2 regions of the Kribbella sp. NPDC006257 genome follow, and region 1 is predicted to be linked to the other one. Evidence: riboswitches for the same ligand, from Rfam matches in the RefSeq annotation. Region 1 holds a riboswitch; the other holds the start of a gene.
The links. Region 1 has a riboswitch for thiamine pyrophosphate ahead of ABZ004_RS19825 (cytosine permease). Riboswitches for the same ligand answer to the same signal wherever they lie in the genome.

Region 1 (11,762 bases):
CTCGTCTTCTCCGCCGAACGCGGCACGGTCGCCTTCACCGTCCCCCACTTCGGCAAATTCCTCCGCACCCGCACGGCTTGATCTGTCAGGCGGGGAACTGCCAGGAGGGCATGCTCAGAGCCCACAGCGTTTCCAGGGGTGCGTCGGCGTACTCGCTGTCCAGGTCGCCGTGCAAGGAGCGTTCCCAGACGAGGGCTCGGGCGACCTTGCCGATCCAGCACGCCAGCTCGAGTTCGGCGAGCAGGTCGGCCGGGTCCCCGAACACCTCGAGGTAGGCGTCGCGCGGACGGCGTACCCGGTCGTCGTCAGGACCGACCTCGAGCAGCTTGGTCAGCCCCACCAGCGGGATCAGCATCGTGCTGAACGCGTGCGCGAGCACGCTGTCGCCCCAGTCGTAGAACCGCACCGGGCCACCAGGACGGCCGAGAATGTTGCTGCTGTGCAGGTCGTTGTGATCGAGGCTCGCCCGGTCCGGCAGGTCGGCGCAGCGTGCAATGAACTCCTGACGCTGCCCTGCCACCCACGCATGCCGCTCCCGCGCCTCCTCGTCGCCCTTCGCGGCGACGTAGCGGCCGGTCGCCTCGAGCGCCTCGTCGAACCGCTGCGGCATCACCGCCGGACGCATGTCGGTGACACCCGCCGCGAGCAGATCCTCGGCATGCGGCATCAGGTCGAGCTGCAGTTCCGCGTACTGCGGAAGTACGCGCGTCATCACCTCGGACAGGTCTTCTTCACCCAGCTGTTCCCGCAGGGTGGGACCGCCGTCCGGCAACAGCACCCAGCCGCGCTCGACGTCGACCGCGATCGGGTCCAGCACGAACTGCGGCACGATCGTCGCCAGCAACCGGTACAGCGGCACCTCGAACACCGTCTCCGGCCCAGGCGCCTTCAACCAAACCGTCCCCGCGCTGGTCTCCGCGCGCAACACGGTCCCCCACGCCCGCACCCGCGGCTGACTCACCTCACCCGTACGCCGCAGCCCCGCAGCCCCCAGCTGCTCATCGAGCCACCCCCCAGCCCGCCCAAGCCATTCCCCAGAAGTCCAAGTAGCAGCATCCACCCCAGGACCATCCCACAGCATCCAACGCAAGCACCTGCGGTTTATGTCCGAACGGGCAATCCAACGAGACCATGGTGCGATGCACAGAGGACCGGAGTTCATGACCGGCGAATAAACCGGGAGCCCCGCCGTCGGCGAGGTCCTCGCATCGATGTACGACAGCCTGGTCGCGGCCCTGCGCCCGGACGCGATAGTTGTCCAGGGTGTGACTGTCGAGGAGACCTGCGAGCTCCTCGTGGCGGCACTCGCCTGAAGCTGCCCTTTTGGGAAAGGGTTTGGAGTGGATAGGGTCGTTGACCATGGCTACCGGGCAGCGGCGCAGGGCCGGTGGGCGGCACAGCCGGCGGCGGTCTTACCGGGCGCAGTGGTTCTCGGTGACAGCGGTGGCGGTGCTCGGAGTGGTGATGGTGCTGCACCCGGAGGCCGGGCGGGAGCAGAATCTGGCGGCTCAGTTCGGGGACCGGGAGGTGGTCGTCGACGTACCGGTGCCGACGGCAACGTTCACGATGCCGGGGCGGCCGGCGCCGACGTTGACCCGGCCGCCGAAGGAGTCGAAGCCGAACGTCACCGTGTCGACCGGGCGGCTCGGCATCGTGGCCGGCTCGAACAAGGCGACCGGCGTACGGGACAAGCTCACCTATCGGGTCGAGATCGAGGAAGGCCTGTCGTTCAATCCCGCGCTCGTCGCGGCCGCGATCCACAAAACGTTGACCGACGCGCGCGGCTGGCAGGCGGTGCACCCGGTCAGCTTCGAGCGGACGGACCAGGCAGACGCCGACCTGCGCGTCATCCTCGCCACGCCGACGCTGACGGACAAGCTGTGCCTACCGCTCGACACCGGCGGTGAGGTCTCCTGCCGGGTCGAGGACCGGGTGGTGCTCAACGCGAAGCGCTGGATGTACGCCGTACCGGCGTACGCCGGCCAGGTCGACCTCTACCGCAGCTACCTCGTCAACCACGAGGTCGGCCACGCACTAGGCCACGGCCACTCCACCTGCGCCGTGAAGAACACTCCGGCGCCGGTGATGATGCAGCAGACCAAGGGCCTCGGTGGTTGCCGGCCGAACGCCTGGCCGACGATCAAGGCCACCTGAAGCCTCCGCCGTGAGAACCTGAGAGCAGCAGCGAGTCAGGCCGAGCCGAGGGAGCAGCGATGTCGTCACCGGAGTTCCCCACCTACGGGCGCGGCGACGACCCGGACGAGCCCGAGTCGAAGCACTACGCCCAGCCCACGCCGTACGGCAGCAACACCCCGTACTCCGCTCCGCCCGGCCAGCAACCGCCTCCCCAGCAGTACCCCGGCCAGCAACCGCCTCCGCAGTACCCGGGCCAGCCGCAGTACCCAGGGCAGCCTGGTCAGCCACAGCAAGGCCCGTACGGCGAGCACCCCGGCTACGTCCAGCCGCCCGGCTACGTGCAGCCACCTGGCTACCGCCCCGGCCACCCGTACGGCACTCCCGCGTACCCGGAGCACCACGAGCTGCCGTCGTACGGACGCGACCAGCTACCCGCAGTACCGCGCGACCCCCGAGCAGCACGCGTAGTCCTGCTCGCCCTGATCATCGCCGCCGTCTACGGACTCCTGGTCATCTCAATCCAGCGCGTGTCCATCCGTGAGATCGCCCAGCTCCCCGGCTCGCCCCTGAACCACCCACTGCGCACAGATGTCATCGACACGATCGGCCAGCTCCTGATCATCCTGATCGGCGGCGTTGCGCTCGGCATGTGGCTGCGCGACCTGATGCACCGCCGCAAGGTTGGCCGCGACCCCGACGCAGTCGAGATCGTCGGCCTCGGTCTGGTTGGCCTGTCGCTGATCCCGCTGTTCATCTGGTTCGTCATGGTGCTGTCCACCGGCATGGGCTCGATCGACGACAACCTGGATCGCCTACCCACGGCGTACGGGTGGGGCGGTCTAGGCCTGCTTATCCTGGCCGTCGGCTTCGCCTTCGGGTACCGCGAGTTGCGGCCCGACGTCTCCAACCCGGTCGTCCAAGCCGCCCCAGACCGCCCGCCCTGGGAATGACAGCACCCGTCGTACTGGTGCCCGGGCTAGGCCTGGGACCGGAGTCCTATGCACCCACAATGGCGCACCTGGACGCGCAGTACGACGTGATCACGCTTCCTGGGTACGGCGAACGCGCAGCGCGAGGTGATGACCTGAGCACCACAGCACTGGCCGAGCGCCTCGCAGTACAGATCAAGGAGACTCCAGCTGTCCTGGTAGGTCACTCTGCGAGCTGCCAGATCGTAGTAGCCGCTGCAGTCGCGCATCCGGAGCTTGCCAAAGCACTGGTACTTGTAGCGCCGAGTGGTGATGTCACTGCGTCGACCTGGGCGACACTGGCTGCCCGGTGGGTGCGCAGTGCCGTCTGGGACTCACCTGGCCTCGTTCCGAGGCTGAGCCGCCAGTACTTCCGCACTGGCTTCCCCACAATGGCACGGGCGATGGAAGCAGCGCGTCACTACGACCTGGCTGCTGCTGTACGGGAGCTCAGTACGCCGACAGTCGTCGTACGGTCGAAGCACGACCACCTGGCGCCGCCGCAGTGGGTGCAGCAGCTCGCCGACAAGGCCCATGGCGAGGCCTGGACCTTGCCAAGTGGGTCACATATGCCGGTGCTGACCAACGGCCGGGACTTGGCAGCGTTCATCGGCAGGTGTATACAAAGCGACTGACGCGTTATCGTTGACGAAGTAACAAACCTCCGCGGGAGCTCGCACCGTATTGCGGGCTGAGAGGGCGACAAGCAGGGTCGCCGACCGCCTGAACCTGACCGGGTAATGCCGGCGTAGGGAGCAGGTCACCATGACCTCTACTGCAGTGCGTGACGTCCAGAACAGCACCGAGGCGCCACTGGTCCTCACTACCGATACCCCGCGCACGCTTGGGTTCCTCGACCAGTTCACTCTCTGGGGCAACTTCGGGATCTCGCTGTTCGGTCCGGTGACGGGTGCGCTCGTCGCGGCGTACACGGGCTCGCTGGTGAAAGGCCTGCTTGCTGTAGTGATCGGCTGCGGCATCGGCGCCCTGGTGGTCGGTGGTGCAGCCGTCTTCGGCTCGCAGACTGGTGCCCCGGCGATGGTCAGCCTGCGCGGACTGTTCGGGCGGCGCGGCTCGGTGGCGCCGACAGTACTCAACATCGCGCAGAACATCGGCTGGGCGACCATGGAGATCATCGTGATCTCACAGGCCGCGGTAGCGGTGACCAGTGAGCGCTGGCGATGGGTGTTCGTCGTACTGGCTGGTGTGATCGCCACTGCGATGGCAGTGCGTCCGCTGGGCAGTGTGAAGCTGCTCCGCAAGTTCATGGTCTGGCTAGTGCTGATCGCGTCTGTCTACTTGTTCGTCGCGGTGCTCAGCAAGCCGGTGCACTCCCTGCCGCAGGAAGAGGTATTCGGCTTCTGGCCCGCTGTTGACCTAGCCGCCGCAGGCGTCGTCTCCTTCGCACCACTCGCCGCTGACTACACGCGCCACTCCCGGACGAACAAGGCAGCCTTCGCCGGATCAGCACTGGGCTACGGCATAGCAGCGATCGTGTACTACGCGTTGGGCGTGCTCGCTGTCGCCACACTGCAGACCAACAGCACCGACGTGATCACCGCACTCGTCACCTTGCCTGCTGGAGCAATCGCGTTGTTCGTCTTGCTCGTGGACGAGGTCGACGAGGCGTACGCGAACGTCTACTCCACCACGATGGCCGCGCACAACCTGATCGGTCACATCGATCGCCGCTGGATCTCGGTCGCCATCGGCGTACTGGCCACCGGGCTTGCCCTGTTGGTTGACCTGGGCAACTACACCCAGTTCCTCTACCTGATCGGCTCGGTCTTCATCCCCTTGTTCGCCGTCGCGATCGCGGACTTCTTTGTGGTCAGGAAGATGCGCTGGGACGTTTCCGACACCGCGCGGTTCCGCTGGCAGCCCACGCTGGCCTGGGTCTTCGGCTTCGTCGCGTACCAGCTGGTGAACCCGGGCACGGTCAAGGGCTGGTCGCCGTTCTGGCTCGACCTGCAGGGCCGGATCTTCAACGGGCACGCGGTTCCGGGCTGGCTCGGCGCCACCTACACGTCGATCGTCGTATCGATGCTGGCGGCAATCGTTTTCGGCCGGCTCGGGCGGCAGTACCGGCCGGCCGAGGAGGGAACTGTCGGGTCTCGATCTGGTACCTGATGCTGACAGTGGCCCGGCGGGCCCGGGATACTTGCGCAATGCTGAATTCTGCACTGCGCAGCCGGGCCGAGTACGAAGAACTCGGGGTCGAGGGGCTCGCCAGTCGCACCACGCCCGAGCGTGACGCCGCCGTCGTCAAGGCCGTCGAGGAGCTCCTCGAGGGTCGCGAATCCGTCCTCGACCTGTGCTGCGGCTACGGCCGGGTCAGCCTGCCGCTCCGCCGCGCCGGCAAGGTCGTCCGTGCCCTCGACATCTCCCCGAACCTGATCCAGGCCGGTCAGGCGAAGGCCGCCGAGGAGGAGCTGTCGATCGATTGGGCGATCGGCTCGATGACGGACCTGCCGTACAAGTCCGACTCCTTCGACGCGGTGATCTGCCTGTGGACCGCCTTCCACGAGCTGTTCGCCGAGGACGAGCAGATGTCCACGATCTGGGAGATCTCCCGCGTACTCCGGCCAGGCGGGCTCGCGATCATCGAGGGACCCATCTGGGGCCCCGCCACCGCCTCGGAGATCGCCAACGGGATCCGCCAGGGTCCCGAGCATCGCATCGTCACCACCGAACACTTCGGCACCAGCAGCGTCCACTTCATCCACGACGAAGCCAGCTACGCCCGCCTCTGCACCGCCGCCGGCATCGAGGACTTCAAGGTCTACAAACGCGAATGGGGCGGCCGTCGCCGGCTCATCCTGGAAATCCGTCAACCCACCAACGCCTAGCCCGTACTACGGGGTCTGGCAAAGGCTGGCCGGACATTTCAAATATCTCCGAAATATCCGGTCTGGGTCAGCAGTTGTCTATTGACTGTTGCTATGGGCAACTGAGGGTTCTGCCAGCGGCCGGGCTCTGGAATCGCTGACACCTCAGCAATTCCGGCGTCGAGCAAGAAGAGGCAGGTCCCCACTCCACACTGGGGGCCTGCCTCCTCAATGGATTCAGTGTAAATCCTCGATCGGCGCCGGAAGAAAACTCAGCTTTTCGATTCGAGATTCAGCAGAAAACGTTTCGCGTCCAGCCCGCCTGCGTATCCGGTCAGGTTTCCGTTCGCGCCGATCACCCGGTGGCAGGGCAGCACGACGCAGAGCGGGTTCGCGCCGAGCGCCGTACCGACTGCCCGGGCTGCCTTCGGCCGGTGGATCTCGCTCGCCACGGTGCCGTACGTCGTCGTACGGCCGTAGCTGGTGTGGAGAGGGAGATCGCTGAGGACGAGTCGCTGGAACGGGGTGGCCAGCGTGAGGTCCACCTCGAGGTCGAACGAGTGCCGCCGGCCGGCCAGGTATTCGTCCAGCTGGCGGCGTACGTCATCCAGTGCGCCGGGCTGCCGCAGTACGCGGGGAGAGATCGCCCGGGCCAACCGGTTCGTCATGGTCTCCTCGTCGCCGAACGAGCTGGCGACGACCTTGCCCGCCGCGACCGCCAGCAGCAGGGTGCCGATCTGGGTGTCGTGCAAGGCGTAGGCGACGTCGGCGGTGGGCAACACCGGCGGACGGGCGGTAGAGGGTGTGGCGAGGCGGCTCAGCCGGCGCTCGAGATCAGTCATTTCGTACTCCGAGGTTCTTGCGCAACGTTGCGAGCGCATCGCTGACGAGTCGGCGGGATGCGGCGGGCGTGGTGTCCAGAGCGGCGGCCACGCCATGGTGGTCCAGGTCGCCGACGTATTTCAGCGTGACAGCGATGCGCTGCCGCTCGGGCAGCTCGTTCACGGCCTGCCAGAGCTCGGGGTCGGGCCATTCGGCGGCGTCCGGCCCGTCCACGGCGATCGGCGGAGCGTCGTCGAGGGGTGTCTGTGGTTTCCGCGCCCGGTGGACATCGGTCGCACACCGCGCGGTGATCGTCAGCAACCAGCTCCGCAGGTTCTTGGCCGACTTCAGCCCGGAATAAGCCGCAAACGCTTTCTCCCACGCCCGCTGCGCCACATCCTCCCCGTCCACCGGCCCCGCCAACGCCCGCGCCAACCGAATCACGTCCCGCCAATGCTCATCCACCAACACCTGAAACGGCGGCAACTCAACCCGCTCCAAAACCATCACCCCAGTACAACGCACCACCCCACCACCTTGTGACCCCCCACCCCACACACCCACCCCGCGCACCCGCCCCGCGCACCCACCCGCAGACACCTCCCGGCGCACCCCACCCGGCACCCCCATCCCGCACACACCTGCCGGGCACGCCCCACCCGGCACTCCTGGCCCCGGACCCCCTCCAGCCCTGCACCCCCAGTCCCCATCCGACCTCCGTTCCCCACCCGCCCCAGCTGGGCCTTGCTGCCTCCGCCTTGGCAAACCCGACTGATGCATCTCCTTTGCCCTCCTCGTTCGTCCTCCGCGGTTGTCTGCAACTGGTGGGTGTGTTGTTTCGGGGAGTGGGCAAATTCGGACAGGTGTTTCGGATGGCGAGATTGTCTAGTTATTCAGTCGACTTAGGTGAGACAGTGATTGACATGACGACGACTTCGGCCTGGAACCCCGGTGGCGCACCGCTGCCGGTGCTGGTCAGTCGTCTGCTCACCCGCCGCCGCGTCATCGACCAGATGCGCACCTCCAGCGCCACCTGTCGCTGACGACCGCAGTACCGGCCGCCGACTAGGCCGTACGCCGAACAGTGGCCCTCCGAAGGCCAGTTGAACCCCACCTCCGCCCGGTCGCGGTGCTCCTGCCTGTCCGCTGCCGGTCGTCCCTGCCCCGTCCAGAGGGAGAGACATGTCCGTCCACGCGCTCGATCCTGCCCAGAACACCCGACTATCCGTGGTCCCCGACCGCCTCGACGAGAAGTCTGTCGACGCAAACGTTTTCCGCTCGGTGTTCCGCCGCCACGCCGCCGGCGTCGTGGTGATCACCGCCGACGCAGGCCACGGTCCCGTGGGATTCACGGCGACCTCGCTCGTCTCGGTCAGCCTGCTGCCGCCGCTGGTGTCGTTCTCGATCGCCACCACTGCGTCCAGCTGGCCGACGATCAACAAGGCCACCAGCTTGGTGATCCATTTCCTGGACGCCGAGCAGCACGAGATCGCCGGCCGGTTCGCCACCAGCGGCATCGACCGGTTCGCCGAACCCACCCGCTGGTCCCGCCTCCGCACCGGCGAACCCGTCCTCGACGACGCCCCGAGCTACCTGCGCGGCCTGGTCGAGCACCGCTTCTCGGTCGGCGACCACCACATCGTCGTGGCCCGCCTGGCCACCCACGCCGAACGCCGCGAACACGACCCTCTGCTCTACCACGACGGCCGCTACGCAACCACCGACCGTCCCAGCTGACCGACCACGCAGTCATCGTCGCCTGCAGCTTCACACCGCCTGCCTCGCCGGGCATCGAACATCTTCTATCAGCGCCTGATCTGAGAGGGACTCCGCCATGTCCACCACCCGAAACATCCGCCGCACCCTGCGAGCCGGCGCGGTCGCGGCGGTCGCCGTGACCGCGGCCCTGCTGCTGGCCGGCTGCGGTGGCGACGCGAAGGCCGGCGCAGGCCCCAAGCTCGCCCTCGACGCCGCGCTGCCGACCACCGTCCCGGACGGCACCAGGATCGTCGTCGGCGATCCGACCACCCAGAAGGCGCTCGAGCTGTCCGGCCAGCTGGACAAGGTCTCGAAGTACGTCCAGTTCGCCAACCTCAGCGGCGGTCCGCAGACCATCGAGGCGTTCCGGGCGCACGCGCTCGACGTCGGCGCGGTCGCCGAGATCCCGTCGATCCACGCGACCTGGACCGGGCTGCACGTGAAGATCGTCGCCTCCAAGTTCCGGCAGGACCCGATCAACCACCCGATTTACGAGTTCGGCATCGCCCCCGGCGTGAACGTCAAGACGCTCGCCGACTTCCGCGGCAAGAAGATCGCCTTCAGCCCAGGCCAGGCCCAGGGCGCCCTGGTACTCAAGGCGCTCAAGAAGGCCGGCCTGACCAAGAACGACGTCAAGCTCATCGAGCTCCCCAGCACCGGCGACGTCTACGTCAACGCGCTGGCGGCCAAGCAGGTCGAGGTCGCCCCGATCGGCGGCGTCTCGATCAAGCGCTACCTCACGAAGTACGGAAGGGACGGCGGTACGACGATCCAGCACGGGCTGCGGGACGACGCCGGTCACCTCTACGTCCAGACCGAGTCGCTGGAGAACGCCGGCAAAGCCGCTGCGATCCGCGCGTACGTCGCCGCCTGGGGTGTCGCCCAGGACTGGATCGACAAGCACCCGAAGGAATGGATCGCCGGGTACTACGTGAAGGACCAAGGCCTGTCCGAAGCCGATGGCCAATGGCTCGTCGACAACGCCGGCCGGCCGGACATCAGCGCCGACTGGAGCGCCGCGATCGCCCGGCACCAGGAGACCATCGATCTGCTCGCCGCCGAACTCGACAAGCCGGTGATCAAGGCCGCCGACCTGTACGACCTGCGCTTCCAGTCCGTGGCGACCGACGCGATCAAGGCGGCCGCGAAATGAGCGGCTCGCTCGCGACGCTGACCGGCGTACGGGCCGGTGAGCGCGAGCAGACGGCAACGCCCGTACGCCGGCGCCGCCGACTCGGTCCGGGGAAGCCGATCAGGTTCGGCGCAGCCATCGGCCCGGTACTCCTGCTGGTGGTGTGGAGCATCGGCTCCGCCGTCGGCTGGCTGGACCCGCGGGTCCTCTCGGCGCCCTGGACCGTCGTCACCACGACCGGCGACCTGATCGCGGACGGCCGGCTCCAGTCGAACCTGCTGACCTCGACCCAGCGCGCCGCGGCCGGTCTCGGTCTCGGCATCGTGCTCGGGGTCGTGCTCGCGCTCCTGTCCGGCCTCAGCCGGATCGGCGAGGCGGTCCTCGACGGACCGATCCAGATCAAGCGAGCGATCCCGTCGCTGGCCCTGCTGCCGCTGCTGATCCTCTGGCTCGGCATCGGCGAATCGATGAAGATCACCACGATCACCCTCGGCGTCTTCGTACCGATCTACCTGCACACCCACAACGGCCTGCGCACGATCGACAGCCGATACGTCGAACTCGCGCAGACCGTCGGCCTGTCCCGCTGGGAGTTCGTACGGAAAGTCGTGTTGCCGGGCGCTTTGCCGGGTTTTCTGCTCGGTCTCCGGTTCGCGGTGACCGCTGCCTGGCTGTCGCTCGTGGTGGTCGAGCAGATCAACTCCACCAGCGGTATCGGCTACATGATGGAGCTGGCCCGCACCTACGGACAGACCGACATCATCATCGTCGGACTGGTGCTCTACGGAGTGCTGGGGCTGCTCTCCGACGGTGCCGTCCGGTTGATTCAGAGGAGGGCGCTGACATGGCGACGCACACTGGCGGACTGACCACCACACTCACCCGCAGCACCCGCGGCCCGGCCGTCGAAGTACAAGGCCTGGTACGCCGGTACGCCGACCGCGTGGTGCTCGACGACCTGGATCTCGAGATCCAGCCTGGTGAATTCGTTGCCCTTCTGGGCAAGAGTGGCTCCGGCAAGAGCACGTTGCTCAGGGCACTGGCCGGGCTCGACCACGGAGTCGCCGGCAGCGGTGACCTCGTCGTACCGGAAAACGTTTCAGTTGTTTTCCAGGACTCGCGATTGTTGCCCTGGGCCCGGGTTCTCGACAACGTCGTACTCGGTCTGCGAGGAGCTGAGGAGCGCGGGCGGAAGAGTCTTGCCGAAGTCGGGCTCGAAGGGCGTGAGAAGGCGTGGCCGAGTGAGCTGTCCGGTGGTGAGCAGCAGCGGGTCGCGCTGGCGCGTTCGCTGGTACGCGAGCCGGAGTTGTTGCTGGCCGACGAGCCGTTCGGTGCGCTGGATGCCCTTACCAGGTTGAAGATGCACGTGTTGCTGCGGAAACTCTGCGCCGCCCACCAACCCGCCGTACTGCTCGTCACGCACGACGTCGACGAGTCGATCGTGCTCGCCGATCGGGTGATCGTGCTCGACGAAGGCCGCATCGTCGCCGAGGAATCGATCGACTTGGCGACTCCTCGCTCGCCCGCAGATCCCGGCTTCGCCGCTGTCCGTTCCCGCCTTCTTGACGCTTTAGGGGTCCTGTGATGGTCGTGCTTTGGCGCTTGCGGCGCCCAGGCACGCACCTCGCGGCACTGGAGGAGCATCCACGATGCTCCGCATCGAGGACCCTCCTCCAGCACCGCGATGCACGCACCTGACCACCGCAATCACTCAAACCACAACCATCACAGGACCCCTGGGAGTATCGCTATGACCCGGCAGTTGCACCTGAACGCGTTCCTGATGAGTACCGGGCACCACGAGGCGTCGTGGCGGCTGCCGGAGAGTAACCCGACCGCGAACACCGATGTCGCGCACTACCAGAACCTGGCGCGGATCGCGGAGCGCGGGAAGTTCGACTCGATCTTCTTCGCCGATTCGCCGGTGTTGTTCGGCAATGTCGGCCGGCGTCCGGCGGGGTCGCTCGAGCCGACCGTGCTGCTGACCGCCATCGCGGCGGTCACCTCGCGACTCGGGGTGATCGCGACCGCCTCCACGACGTACAACGATCCTTTCAACCTGGCCAGGCGATTTGCGAGCGTCGACCACGTCAGCGGCGGCCGGGCCGGGTGGAATGT
Region 2 (11,762 bases), on a different contig from region 1:
CCCTGTGACCACCACGCTCGCGGCCAACCGGCCGGCGTACGACGGTAAAGCGCTCGACCTGACCGGTAAGTCCGGTGCCCGGGCCTTCAAGAACACCTTGGCCACCGTGCTGATCATCCTGTGCTTCCTGGTCGCCCTGGTTCCGCTGCTGTGGATCCTGTGGACCGTGGTGAGCAAGGGCTATCACCTGCTGCTGGACGCCGGCTGGTGGTCGGAGTCCCAGCGCGGCGTGACCGTACGCCGGGTCGGTGGCGGCGCCTACCACGCGATCATGGGCACGCTGATCATGTCGCTGATGGCCGCGGTCATCGCCGTACCGATCGCCGTTCTCGGCGCGGTCTACCTGGTCGAGTACGGCAAGGGCACCAAGGCCGCCAAGGTGGTCAGCTTCATGATCGACATCCTCACCGGTGTCCCGTCGATCGTCGCGGCGCTGTTCGTCTACGCGGTCTGGATCACCATCCTCGGCTTCAACCGGGTCGGGTTCGCGGTCTCGCTGGCACTCGTGCTGCTGATGCTGCCGGTGGTGCTGCGGTCCACCGAGGAGATGCTGAAACTCGTCCCGGACGAGCTCCGCGAAGCGTCGTACGCGCTCGGCGTACCGAAGTGGAAGACGATCCTCAAGGTCGTCGTGCCGACCGCCTTCGGCGGCATCATCACCGGCGTGATGCTCGGCCTGGCCCGGGTGATGGGTGAGACCGCGCCGCTGCTGATCCTGGTCGGGTACTCCAAGAGCATCAACAACAACCCGTTCGACGGCTTCATGGGCGCCCTGCCCACGATGATCAACCAGGACCGGACCGAGCTGGCCCTGCAGCCGGCCGCGGACCGGGTCTGGGCGGCGGCGCTCACGCTGATCCTGCTGGTCCTCCTGCTCAACATCCTGGCCCGCACCATCGCGCGGTTCAGCACCATCAAGTCCAAATAGTCGAGAGGTTCTGAGTCGCTATGGCGAAACGCATCGAGGTCAGCGGCCTCAACGTCTACTACGGGGACTTCAAGGCCGTCGAAGACGTGTCCATGACGATCGAGCCCCGGTCGGTCACCGCCTTCATCGGCCCGTCGGGCTGCGGCAAGTCCACCTACCTGCGCACGCTGAACCGGATGCACGAAGTCATCCCGGGGGCCCGGGTGGAGGGCAAGGTCGTGCTCGACGAGCAGGACCTGTACGCGCCGGGCATCGACCCGGTCGCCGTCCGCCGGGTGGTCGGCATGGTGTTCCAGCGCCCGAACCCGTTCCCGACCATGTCGATCTTCGACAACGTCGCGTCCGGGCTGAGGCTGAACGGCGTCAAGGACCGGAAGAAACTCACCGAGGTGGTCGAGGCGTCGCTGAAGGGCGCCAACCTCTGGAACGAGGTGAAGGACCGGCTCGACAAGCCCGGCGCCGGCCTGTCCGGTGGTCAGCAGCAGCGGCTGTGCATCGCCCGGGCGATCGCGGTCGAGCCCGAGGTGATCTTGATGGACGAGCCCTGCTCGGCCCTCGACCCGATCTCCACGCTGGCGATCGAGGACCTGATCGAGAAGCTGAAGGACCGGTTCACCGTCGTCATTGTGACCCACAACATGCAGCAGGCGGCCCGGGTCTCCGACCAGACCGCCTTCTTCAACCTGGCCGCGACCGGCAAGCCCGGCCGGCTGATCGAGATGGGACCGACGAAGCAGATCTTCTCCAACCCCAACGAGAAGGCCACCGAGGACTACATCACCGGCCGCTTCGGCTGATTCCGGAACTGCGAAGTCCGGGCAACCTTCGGGTTGCCCGGACTTTTTCGCGTTGCCTGGTAGGGATTTCAGACGCAGAGGGTCCGGGCGAAGTTGACCCGGGCAAGGACATCGGCGACCTGGCTCGGCGAGCCGACCGGCACGTGGGTGTTGTGCGTCCGCGGGCCGTTCTGCACGGTCACCTGGACGAAGCCGGTGGTCTTGCGCTCCTTGATCAGCAGGAAAAGCAGGCCGAGCAGGCAGGCCAGCGCGAAGATGATCGCCAGCACGATCGCGTAGCCGGGGATCTTCTCCTCGGTCCTGGACATGTCCATCGCGGACCAGTTCGCCCCGGTGGTGGCCATCACCCCGGCCGGCGTGACGATCCGGTGCTGCTCGACGGAGATGTCTCCGACAGTGACGAGCACCGCACCGGCAGGCAGCGCCTGCTGGGGCTGGGATTGCGGCTGATAGTGGATCGGTTGCTGGTAGTGCACCGGCTGCTCGTACTGCGGGACTGCGGGCACCTGGTGCGGTGGAACGGCCGGTGGCTGGCCCTGCGGGGGCTCAGGATTGGCCGGAACATCGGAAGTTGGCGGCTCTGTCACCCTCGACACCTTAGTGTTGGCACAGCCCGGCGCGTAACACGTGACCCCAGGGCTGTGGATAAGTAACCTCATTGATTCCTCGACGTTCTGAGAAGGGACCGTGGTGAGCACTCCGACGCCCCCCGGCGACGACCCGACCAACCCCAACCAGCCCCAGGACACTCCGGGCGAGCCGGGGCAGTACGGGCAGCCTGGCCAATACGGTCAGCAGCCGCCGCAGTACGGGCAGCAGGACCCGTACGGTCAGCAGCCGCCGCAGGCGCCGCAGTACGGGCAGCAGCCGCCGCAGTACGGCCAGCAGGACCCGTACGGGCAGCAGCAGCCCGGCTATGGCCAGCAGCCGGGGCAGTACGGCCAGCAGCCCGGCGCCTACCCCGGTCAGCCGGGCGCGTACCCGGGTCAGCCCGCTGGTTACGGCTACGGCGCTCCAGGTGCGCAGCAGAGCAACACCCCGCAGGTGCTGGCGATCATCGGCATCGTCTGCTGGTTCTGCTGCGCCCCCATCTCGATCGGCCTCGGTCTCTTTGCTCAGAGCAAGTACCGTGAGCAAGGCCAGTCCGACACTCTGGCGAAGGTCGCCTGGATCGGCGGCATCGTCTCCTTCATCCTTTGGATCGGCTGGGTCATCCTCAACTACGCCGCCAGCAACTGACAGGCTGAGGCATCGTCGTGGCAGCAGAGACCCGACCGCTCCTGAGCGGTTGTGCCTTAGTTGAGGTTGCGGGCCACGCCGTAGACCACGAGCAGCACGGCCAGGGCCTTGATGGCCAGATTCAGCACCCGCGGGTCGATGGCGATCCGCGGCAGCCTGACCAGCCTGGCCCGCTCGAGTCCCCAGGTCAGCAGTTGGTAGCCGACGGCAACGCCGATCAGCGGTCCGAGCACCAGGACGACGGGGTTGAAGTGCCAGGCGGCGTCCAGATCGCCACGCAGCAGGGCCGCCGCCATCCGGGTCGCCCCGCAGAACGGGCAGTTCAGCCCGGTGGTCGCGTGCAGCAGGCAGGGGATCCCGAGGTGCCGCGAGCCGGAGAGCTGGTAGATCGCGGCCAGGCCGAACCCACCGACTCCGACCGCCGCCATACCGAGCACGTTCTTGCCCACCGGCTCGACCGGACCACTCGGACGGAGTACGACGGGCTGCTGCGTCATAGTCACGCCTCCAAAGGTAACTCCTGAACTCGTGGGATCCAGCAGCGCATTTCGCCCGTCTGAGCGCTAGTCTCCGAACTCAGCATTCTCAGCCCCTCAAACCATGTCAGTAGAAGGGATCGTCGTGAGCACTCCGACGCCGCCGCCGGGCTATGGCCCCCAGGACCCCAACCAGCCAGGTCACTACGGCCAGCAGCCGGGGCAGTACGGCGAGCCTGGGCAGTACGGCGTACCGCAGCAGCCTGGGCAGTACGGACAGGATCCGTACGGCCAGCAGCAGCCGGGTTATGGGCAGCCGCCCGCGCCGCAGTACGGACAGCCTGGGTATGGACAGCCGCCTGCTGCGCAGTACGGGCAGCCCGGTTATCCCCAGCAGTACGGGCAGCCTGGCTACGGTGCGCCGATGGGTGCGCTGGCCGAGTGGCCGGTCCGGGTCGGTGGATCGCTGATCGACTCGGCGATCGTGCTGGTGCCGTATCTCCTCGGTCTTGTTCTCGGCCGGGCCCTCAGCAACTTCTTCCTGCTGTTGTTCGTGCTCGTCGCCCTCGGGCTGGCGATCTGGAACGTCGTGATCAGGCAGGGCGCGACCGGGCAGACGATCGGCAAGACCGTGGTCAAGATCAAGCTCGTCGACGCCGCCACCGGTCAGCCGGTCGGTGCCGGCAAGGCGTTCCTGCGCCAGGTCACCCACGTCGTCGACGGTGCCGCCTGCTACGTGGGCTACCTGTGGCCCCTGTGGGACGAGAAGAAGCAGACCTTCGCCGACAAGATCAACAACACCTACGTCGTAAGGCTTTGATCCCATGACCACCCCTCCTTACGGTCCTCAGGACCAGCCGCAGAACCCTGGCCAGTACGGCCAGCAGCCGGGGCAGTACGGCGTACCGCAGCAGCCTGGACAGTACGGGCAGCCTGGGCAGCCGCAGTACGGGCAGCCTGGGCAACCGCCGTACGGGCATCCGCAGCAGTACGCGCAGCAGGGTTACGCCGGCCAGCCCGGGTTCGGCTACGGAAGTGGCGCTCAGCTGGCTAGCTGGGGCGCTCGTGTCGGCGCTGCATTGCTGGACAGCCTGATCAGCGGCATCCCGATCGCCATCGGCTACGCGGTCTTCATCATCGACATCGCCGCCCAGTCCAACAGCTACTCCGACGGCAGCTACTCGAATGACGGACCGCACGCATACTCCGTCATCCTGCTGATCGTCGGGTTTCTGGCCAGCCTCGGTCTGGGGATCTGGAACCGGGTGTTCCGGCAGGGCAACACCGGGCAGAGCGTGGGCAAGAGCGCGCTGCACATCAAGCTGGTCGACACCCAGTCGTACCAGCCGATCGGGCCCGGCAAGTCTTTCCTGCGGGACTTCCTGAGCGGCATCTTCAACAACGCTTGCTTCCTGAACGTGCTGTGGCCGCTCTGGGACGACCAGAACCAGACCTGGCACGACAAGGTCATGTCGACCTACGTCATCAAGGTCTAGTCATCGTCCTGTCATCTGTTGCTGGACAGAGTGGTCCTCCCGGACTGTGGAGGACCACTCATGACACAACCGCCGTACCAACCGCACCCGCAAGCCCCGTACTACCCGCCACCGCCCCCGCACTACGCGGAAATGCAGTACTACCAACAAGGTCCGCACAGCAGCCCGCCCGAATTGGTGCCGGCCGACTGGTCCGCGCGGGCTACGGCGTCCCTGCTGGACAGCGCGTTCTTCGTCGTCGTCCTGATCTTCTGCTCCGTCGTCCGGGCGATGCTCGACCCGTCGGACGGAGACGCCTCGATCATCGCCATGGCCGCAGTCGTCCTGTTGGCCCTCGTGTGGAACCGCGTCTACTTGCAGTGCACAAGCGGCCAGTCGGTCGGCAAGCGAGTACTGCGGATCCAACTGCTTTCTGAAGAGACCCTCTTGCCACCCGGCGTCGCCAGGACGCTTGGACGCGAACTGCTCGGTTTTGTGCTGAGCAGGATCCCGCTGCTCGGCCTGGTGTGGGGGCTGTCGCCGCTGTTCGACGACAGGAGGCGCGCCTGGCACGACGCCGCTCTGTCCACCATCGTGGTGAAGCGGCCGAAGTACTAGCGCGACAGCACGAGGCCGGCGCAGGCGACGGACCAGAGGACGCTGGTGAAGGTGCCGATGATGAACCGCTCGGCCACGGCTTGCGGCGTCACCGACGCCGGCTGGTCCGGACTCCGCAGTTCGGGGTACCGGGCCAGTCCCTTGATGGCCAGCACGATCGCCAGGCCTTCCGGAAAGCCGGCCACTATCGACGCGTAGATGGCGCCACGCTCGAGCGCACCGATCAGCGCGCCGCCACGCAGTACCTCACCGGCCTTCTGGGTCGACTGGGCTCTCGTGTTGCCTCGGTCGACCAGCGCCAGCACAGAGGTCGTCAGCGGCCCGCCACCGGTGACAGCCAGGCCGCCGGCCAACAGGAGCAGCACGTTCCACCAGCCCTCCCGCCAGCCCGTCACACCGTCGCCGGCCAGCAGGATGATGCCGACCGCCGTGAGGCAGGCCAGCATCAACGCACTGATCACGATCTCGAGAGTGGAACCGGCCTTGAGCACCCAGGCCAGGACAGCGAACACGAAGCCGATCGCTGCCAGGGACAGCACGACTGCCGTCATGCAGCGGCACCACGGTCGAGCAATTCCGCCGCGAGCACCCGGCCGCGCTGCTCCTCGACGACGCCGGCCGCCTGGGCCCGCTGGGTCACCGCGGACTGGCTGATCCCCAGCTTCACGCCGATCTCGCGACGACTGAGGCCCTCGGCGAGCAGGTCGGCCACCGCCCAGCCACGCTCGCTGCGACGCCGCAGTACGGAAGCCATCAGCCAGAGCACGCTCTCCACCTGCTCCGCGTGGTGGGCGTCGGTGCCGACCACGTTGATGTGATGGGGACTCGCCTTGGCCCGGTTGACCGCCTCGCGCGCGTTGACGAACGCGGCACCACTGCCTGCCCTCGTACTGCGCGGCAGCGGGGAGTCCACGTCGCCGATGCCGAGCCCGATGTACCACCGGTCGGCCCGGATCAGGTGGACGATCACGTCGATGGTCGCGCGGGCCTCGGCCAGCACGCCTTGCACTTCGTCGCCTGCCGTCCGCTCGAACTTCCGCAGCAGCCCGATCCGCCGGGGCCGCCGGTTGAGCGTGTTCAGCAGGTCGGGAACCACATCCGATGTCGTTCGGCTGGCTCGCTGATCTACCGTGAGAACGAAGACCACCGCCCTGCACCTCCTTCCCAGCGCATGATTAAGGCTACAGTCTTATTCACGTAGAGTGAAGGAAATAACCTGAATCGGTTCACCCGATCACTCCGTGTGATCGCCCCGCGGACCCACCGATTCCCCTATTTTCCGCTGAAACAGCCCCGTTCCGCGCCCCGACTCACGGCCCACCTTCACTCCGAGTCAGGACATTTCGAGCCCGTTTCCCCTCCGGACCAACAATTCTAGAAAACAAACGACTGACAGTTCAGACTGTTAGTTCCGCACCAGGCATATACGCTCCTGCCCGTTGCCGTACCCCGCGGCCGAGGGGGATTTCGGCCGCGGGGCTCGGCGGGCCGGCTAGTCGATGACGGGGAGGTAGACCTTGGAGTCGTTGGACTTGAAGGTTTCTGACATTTCGGCGAAGCCCGCCTCGATGGCCTCGGTGGAGGTGAGGCCCTTTTCCTCGGCGTACTTGCGGATGTCGGCGGTGATCCGCATCGAGCAGAACTTCGGTCCGCACATCGAGCAGAAGTGGGCCGTCTTCGCGGGCTCGGCCGGCAGCGTCTCGTCGTGGTACGAGCGGGCCGTGTCAGGATCCAGCGAGAGGTTGAACTGGTCCTCCCAGCGGAACTCGAACCTCGCCCGCGACAACGCGTCGTCCCAGTCCTGGGCGCCCGGATGCCCCTTCGCCAGATCGGCCGCGTGGGCAGCGATCTTGTAGGTGATCACGCCCGTCTTCACGTCGTCGCGATCGGGCAGCCCGAGGTGCTCCTTGGGCGTCACGTAACAGAGCATCGCCGTACCGAGCCAGCCGATCTGGGCCGCGCCGATCGCACTGGTGATGTGGTCGTACGCCGGTGCGACATCAGTTGCCAACGGCCCCAATGTGTAGAACGGCGCCTCACCGCAGAGCTCCTCCTCCAGCCGGACGTTCTCCGCGATCTTGTTCATCGGCACGTGTCCCGGACCTTCGATCATCACCTGGACGTCGTGCTCCCAGGCGATCTTGGTCAGCTCGCCGAGAGTCCGCAGCTCGGCGAACTGGGCCGCGTCGTTGGCGTCCGCGATGCACCCCGGACGCAGGCCGTCGCCGAGCGAGAACGTCACGTCGTACCCGCGGAGGATCTCGCAGAGTTCGGCGAAATGCGTGTACAGGAAGGATTCCTGGTGATGTGCGAGGCACCACGCCGCCATGATCGACCCGCCGCGCGAGACGATCCCGGTGATCCGCTGGGCAGTCAGCGGGACATACCTGAGCAGTACGCCGGCATGCACCGTCAGGTAGTCGACGCCCTGCTCGCACTGCTCGATCACGGTGTCGCGATAGACCTCCCAGGACAGCTCGGTCGGGTCGCCCTTCACCTTCTCCAACGCCTGGTAGAGCGGCACGGTCCCGATCGGCACCGGCGAGTTTCGCAGGATCCACTCGCGGGTCTCGTGGATGTTCTTGCCGGTGGACAGATCCATCACGGTGTCGGCGCCCCAGCGCGTCGCCCAGACGAGCTTCTCCACCTCGTCCTCGATCGACGAGGACACCGCCGAGTTGCCGATGTTCGCGTTCACCTTCACCAGGAACTTCTTCCCGATGATCATCGGCTCGGACTCCGGATGCCGGCGGTTCGCCGGGATCACCGCGCGCCCGCGGGCCACCTCATCGCGGACGAAAGAAGGCTCAACCCCTTCCCGTACGGCGATGTAGCGCATCTCCTCGGTGATGGTGCCGGCTCGCGCGTACGCCAGCTGCGTCAGCGGCTCCCGCCCGGCGATCCACTCACGCCGCAGCGCGGGCAGCCCGGCCTGGACGTCGATGCGGGCCTCCCTGTCGGTGTACGGCCCGGACGTGTCGTACAGGTCGAAGTGCTCCCCGTTGGTGAGGTGCACCCGCCTGGCCGGTACGCCGAGTTCCCCGCGATGGATCTTGCTGGACCCCGAGATGGGCCCGGTGGTGACGGTCGGACGAACGGAATGGTCGATCGAGGTCACGATTGTGCTCCCTACGCCGGAATTACCCGGACAGGTTCGGCGGTCGGCGGCGCCGGTTCGCCTCGCCTGCCCGGTGATCCCGGCGCAGCGGTGCGCAGTCCAGCCGCCCTCTCAGCCCGCTACAGCGCGAGCTCCCGCGATATCAATTTGTCCCCGCAACCCTACCCACCAACTGCCTACTGCGTACTGGATCCGTGTGGCGTATCACTGGCAGGCTGGCAGGGCGAGACGGCAGGCACACCACCCTGCTGGCGTACTACGACGTCGCGGGGCAGGTGGTGGAGGCGGAGGTCAGCGATGTCTGCGAGATCCTGGCGAAACGCCGGCCTTCGCCGACAACCAAGAACTGGCCGACCGCCATACCCCTCGCTTCAACACCTTCCTGGCGAGGATCCGCGACCACGTCGCCCCGTACGGCGGCAGCGTTGAACTCGAACCAACCCAAGAGCCGACGGCCTACGACTTCCAGATCGACGCCGAGGGGATCCGGCTGGATGCGCTCCTCGACCCCTCCGGTGCCTAGCGGAACTGACCGGGATCACACTCTGCGGCGGTGTGGCGAGTTGCTGGAACCGGTAGCGTCTTGGCATGCGCGACATCCTGTATCCGCCGGTGATCGGCTTCGCCAAGACCGCCTTCAAGGTGCTCGATCTGAAGTTCCGGATGACCGGCACCGAGAACGTGCCGCGGACCGGCGGCGCGGTGCTCGCGCTGAACCACATCAGCTACGTGGACTTCGTGATCGGCGGGTTCGGCGCGCAGCCGAGCAAGCGGCTGGTCCGGTTCATGGCGAAAGAGGCGCTGTTCCGGAACAAGGTCTCCGGCCCGCTCATGCGGGGTATGCACCACATCCCGGTCGACCGCGAAGCCGGCTCGGCGTCGTACCGGGAGGCCCTGCGGTACCTGGGCGAGGGTGAGATCGTCGGCGTCTTCCCGGAGGCGACGATCAGCCGGTCGTTCGAGCTCAAGGAGTTCAAGTCCGGGACCGTGCGGATGGCCGCGGCGGCCGGCGTACCGATCATCCCGATGGTCCTGTGGGGCACCCAGCGGATGCTCACCAAGGACCATCCGCGGGACTTCTCCCGGCACCAGCGGGTCTCGATCACGGTCGGCGAGCCGATGACCGTGACGCGGGCGGACGACGCGACCGCGGCGACCGAGCAGCTGCACAAGACGATGGCGGGGCTGCTCGAGCGGACGATCCGCGAGTACCACGAGCAGCCGGCCGGCGCCTGGTGGCTGCCCGCGGCGTACGGCGGCGGCGCCCCGACCCCCGAGGAGGCCGACCGGCTGGACGCCGAGGAACTCCGCCTCCGCGCCGAACGCCGCAAGAAGTAGCGCGCCGGCTCGTCCTTCCGCCAAGAGATAAGCCTGTACTACGTGACGCGACACCCCCGTCGCGCTTGGCAACCGATCTCCCGGTGGATCGAAAACTTTCCCGGCGACGTCTTGACCCTGCGGCAACCCCAGGAGTACGAAAGCCTTTTGTTGTCGAAGCAGGAATCTGGGGGGTCCCTCTCGACGCAGGCCGGTCGCCCATGCGCCCGGCCGGCCGTCACGGGCGGGGGAAGGTTTTGTTCGAATTTGACGAAGAGTTGCACCTCTTCGAGCCGGGAACGCTGACGATCCCACCGGATATCGAAGAAGAGATCCCGGACGTCGGCGGGTTCTTCATCGCCTGGGCGACCCAGGACCTGCGCTCGGACCAGGCGCGCGAACTCGAAGCGGCCGTGAACGGGCGCCGTTGCTCCAACGGCTGGTTCCCACTGGAAAGCCTGGACAACATCGGCCGCCGCGGCTTCTGGCGGGGTCCGCTGACCTACCTGGCCCAGATCACCGCCCAGGACCCCGTCCTGGTCCAGAACTGGGCCTCCAACGGCCTCCACGGCGACGACAAGAGCCGAATCAACGCGACCGTGAACCACCTGCTCTTCCAGCAGGGCCACGCGGCAGCAGCCACCTGGGCGATGGCCGTACGCCCCCAGGCCCTCCTCAATCCCACCCTCCTGGGTGAGTCCCTCTACCGCAGCTGGGAAGAGGGCGTCAGCAACCTCCGCACCAAAGACATCGCCAAAGCCGTCCGCCGCTGGAACCGCTAGCAGATCAGCAGAAGTAACAGTGCTTATATAAGTGCTGTTATGGTGGCGGTATGGACGATCCCACCGAGCAGAGTCAGTGGCGGCCGTTGCATGACTTGCTGGCGCGGATGGATGCCGAGATCGGGCAGATCTACAGCGACCGGCAGATCAAGGGCCTGAAGCCGACCTACGTGCGTGAGCTGCTGCAGTTGCACCTGCACGGGCCGATGACCATCACCGAGCTGGCCGAGGCGATCGGCCGGACGCATTCGGCCCTCAGTCAGAAGGTGGCCGCGATGCGCAGCGCCGGGCTGGTCCGGACCGTGCCGGGTGCCGACGCGCGGAGCAAGCGGGTCACGCTGACCGCCAAGTCCAAGAAGCTCGTCGAGTTGCTCGCCGCCGAGTGGCGGGCGACCGAGGCCGCGATCACCGAGCTCGAGGCCGAGTTGCCGTACCCGATGACCCAGGTGGTGCGCGACGTCGAGGCCGCTCTGCAACGGAAGAGCTTCCATCAGCGCATCACCGAGCACCTCGAAGGCGGCGCGGAATGAGGCGCGCGTTCATCGACCTCGGGCCGTTGCGCGTACCGGCGTACCGGCGGCTGTGGATCGGGCAGGTGCTGTCCGGCTTCGGCGGGCAGCTGACGTTCGTCGCGGTGATGTTCCAGGTCTGGGACCAGACCTCGAGCCCGGCCTGGACCGGCGCGGTCGGACTGGCGCAGGCGTTGCCGTTGATCCTGCTCGGGCTGTTCGCCGGCACCCTCGTGGACCGGCTCGACCGGCGGAAGATCTACCTCGTCACCACCTGCGGACAGTTGCTCACCGCAACCGTGATGGCGAGCCAACTGGTGATCGGCCGGGTCCCGGTGGGGGTGCTGCTGGGCCTCGTCGCCGTCCAGGCGTCGTTCGGTGCGACCGCGGGCCCGGTGGCGCGGACGGTCCTGCCGCAGCTGCTGAGCCGCCACCAATTGGCGGCGGGGATCGCGCTGAACCGGATCGGGTTCCAGGGGGCGATGCTGATCGGCCCGGCCCTC

Region 2: another riboswitch for thiamine pyrophosphate. It lies ahead of thiC (phosphomethylpyrimidine synthase ThiC); the one in region 1 lies ahead of ABZ004_RS19825 (cytosine permease).

Annotation. Positions count from the first base shown of each region.
Region 1 is NZ_JBEXSJ010000015.1:91,465-103,226, reverse strand. Features, by position in the region: gene ABZ004_RS19850 (ATP-binding protein) at 1-81, shown strand, start outside; gene ABZ004_RS19845 (hypothetical protein) at 86-1,060, opposite strand; gene ABZ004_RS19840 (DUF3152 domain-containing protein) at 1,360-2,154, shown strand; gene ABZ004_RS19835 (hypothetical protein) at 2,214-3,086, shown strand; gene ABZ004_RS19830 (alpha/beta hydrolase) at 3,146-3,739, shown strand; TPP riboswitch at 3,761-3,876, shown strand; gene ABZ004_RS19825 (cytosine permease) at 3,870-5,234, shown strand; gene ABZ004_RS19820 (class I SAM-dependent methyltransferase) at 5,273-5,953, shown strand; gene ABZ004_RS19815 (methylated-DNA--[protein]-cysteine S-methyltransferase) at 6,205-6,774, opposite strand; gene ABZ004_RS19810 (sigma-70 family RNA polymerase sigma factor) at 6,767-7,261, opposite strand; gene ABZ004_RS19805 (flavin reductase family protein) at 7,937-8,491, shown strand; gene ABZ004_RS19800 (ABC transporter substrate-binding protein) at 8,589-9,665, shown strand; gene ABZ004_RS19795 (ABC transporter permease) at 9,662-10,513, shown strand; gene ABZ004_RS19790 (ABC transporter ATP-binding protein) at 10,489-11,229, shown strand; gene ABZ004_RS19785 (LLM class flavin-dependent oxidoreductase) at 11,395-11,762, shown strand, end outside.
Region 2 is NZ_JBEXSJ010000009.1:180,017-191,778, reverse strand. Features, by position in the region: gene pstC (phosphate ABC transporter permease subunit PstC) at 1-8, shown strand, start outside; gene pstA (phosphate ABC transporter permease PstA) at 5-928, shown strand; gene pstB (phosphate ABC transporter ATP-binding protein PstB) at 949-1,725, shown strand; gene ABZ004_RS13950 (hypothetical protein) at 1,794-2,312, opposite strand; gene ABZ004_RS13945 (hypothetical protein) at 2,416-2,964, shown strand; gene ABZ004_RS13940 (DUF2752 domain-containing protein) at 3,021-3,461, opposite strand; gene ABZ004_RS13935 (RDD family protein) at 3,586-4,260, shown strand; gene ABZ004_RS13930 (RDD family protein) at 4,265-4,936, shown strand; gene ABZ004_RS13925 (RDD family protein) at 4,997-5,533, shown strand; gene ABZ004_RS13920 (hypothetical protein) at 5,530-6,084, opposite strand; gene ABZ004_RS13915 (transposase) at 6,081-6,680, opposite strand; gene thiC (phosphomethylpyrimidine synthase ThiC) at 7,026-8,651, opposite strand; TPP riboswitch at 8,642-8,799, opposite strand; gene ABZ004_RS13905 (hypothetical protein) at 8,848-9,174, shown strand; gene ABZ004_RS13900 (lysophospholipid acyltransferase family protein) at 9,240-9,989, shown strand; gene ABZ004_RS13895 (hypothetical protein) at 10,226-10,750, shown strand; gene ABZ004_RS13890 (MarR family transcriptional regulator) at 10,801-11,280, shown strand; gene ABZ004_RS13885 (MFS transporter) at 11,277-11,762, shown strand, end outside.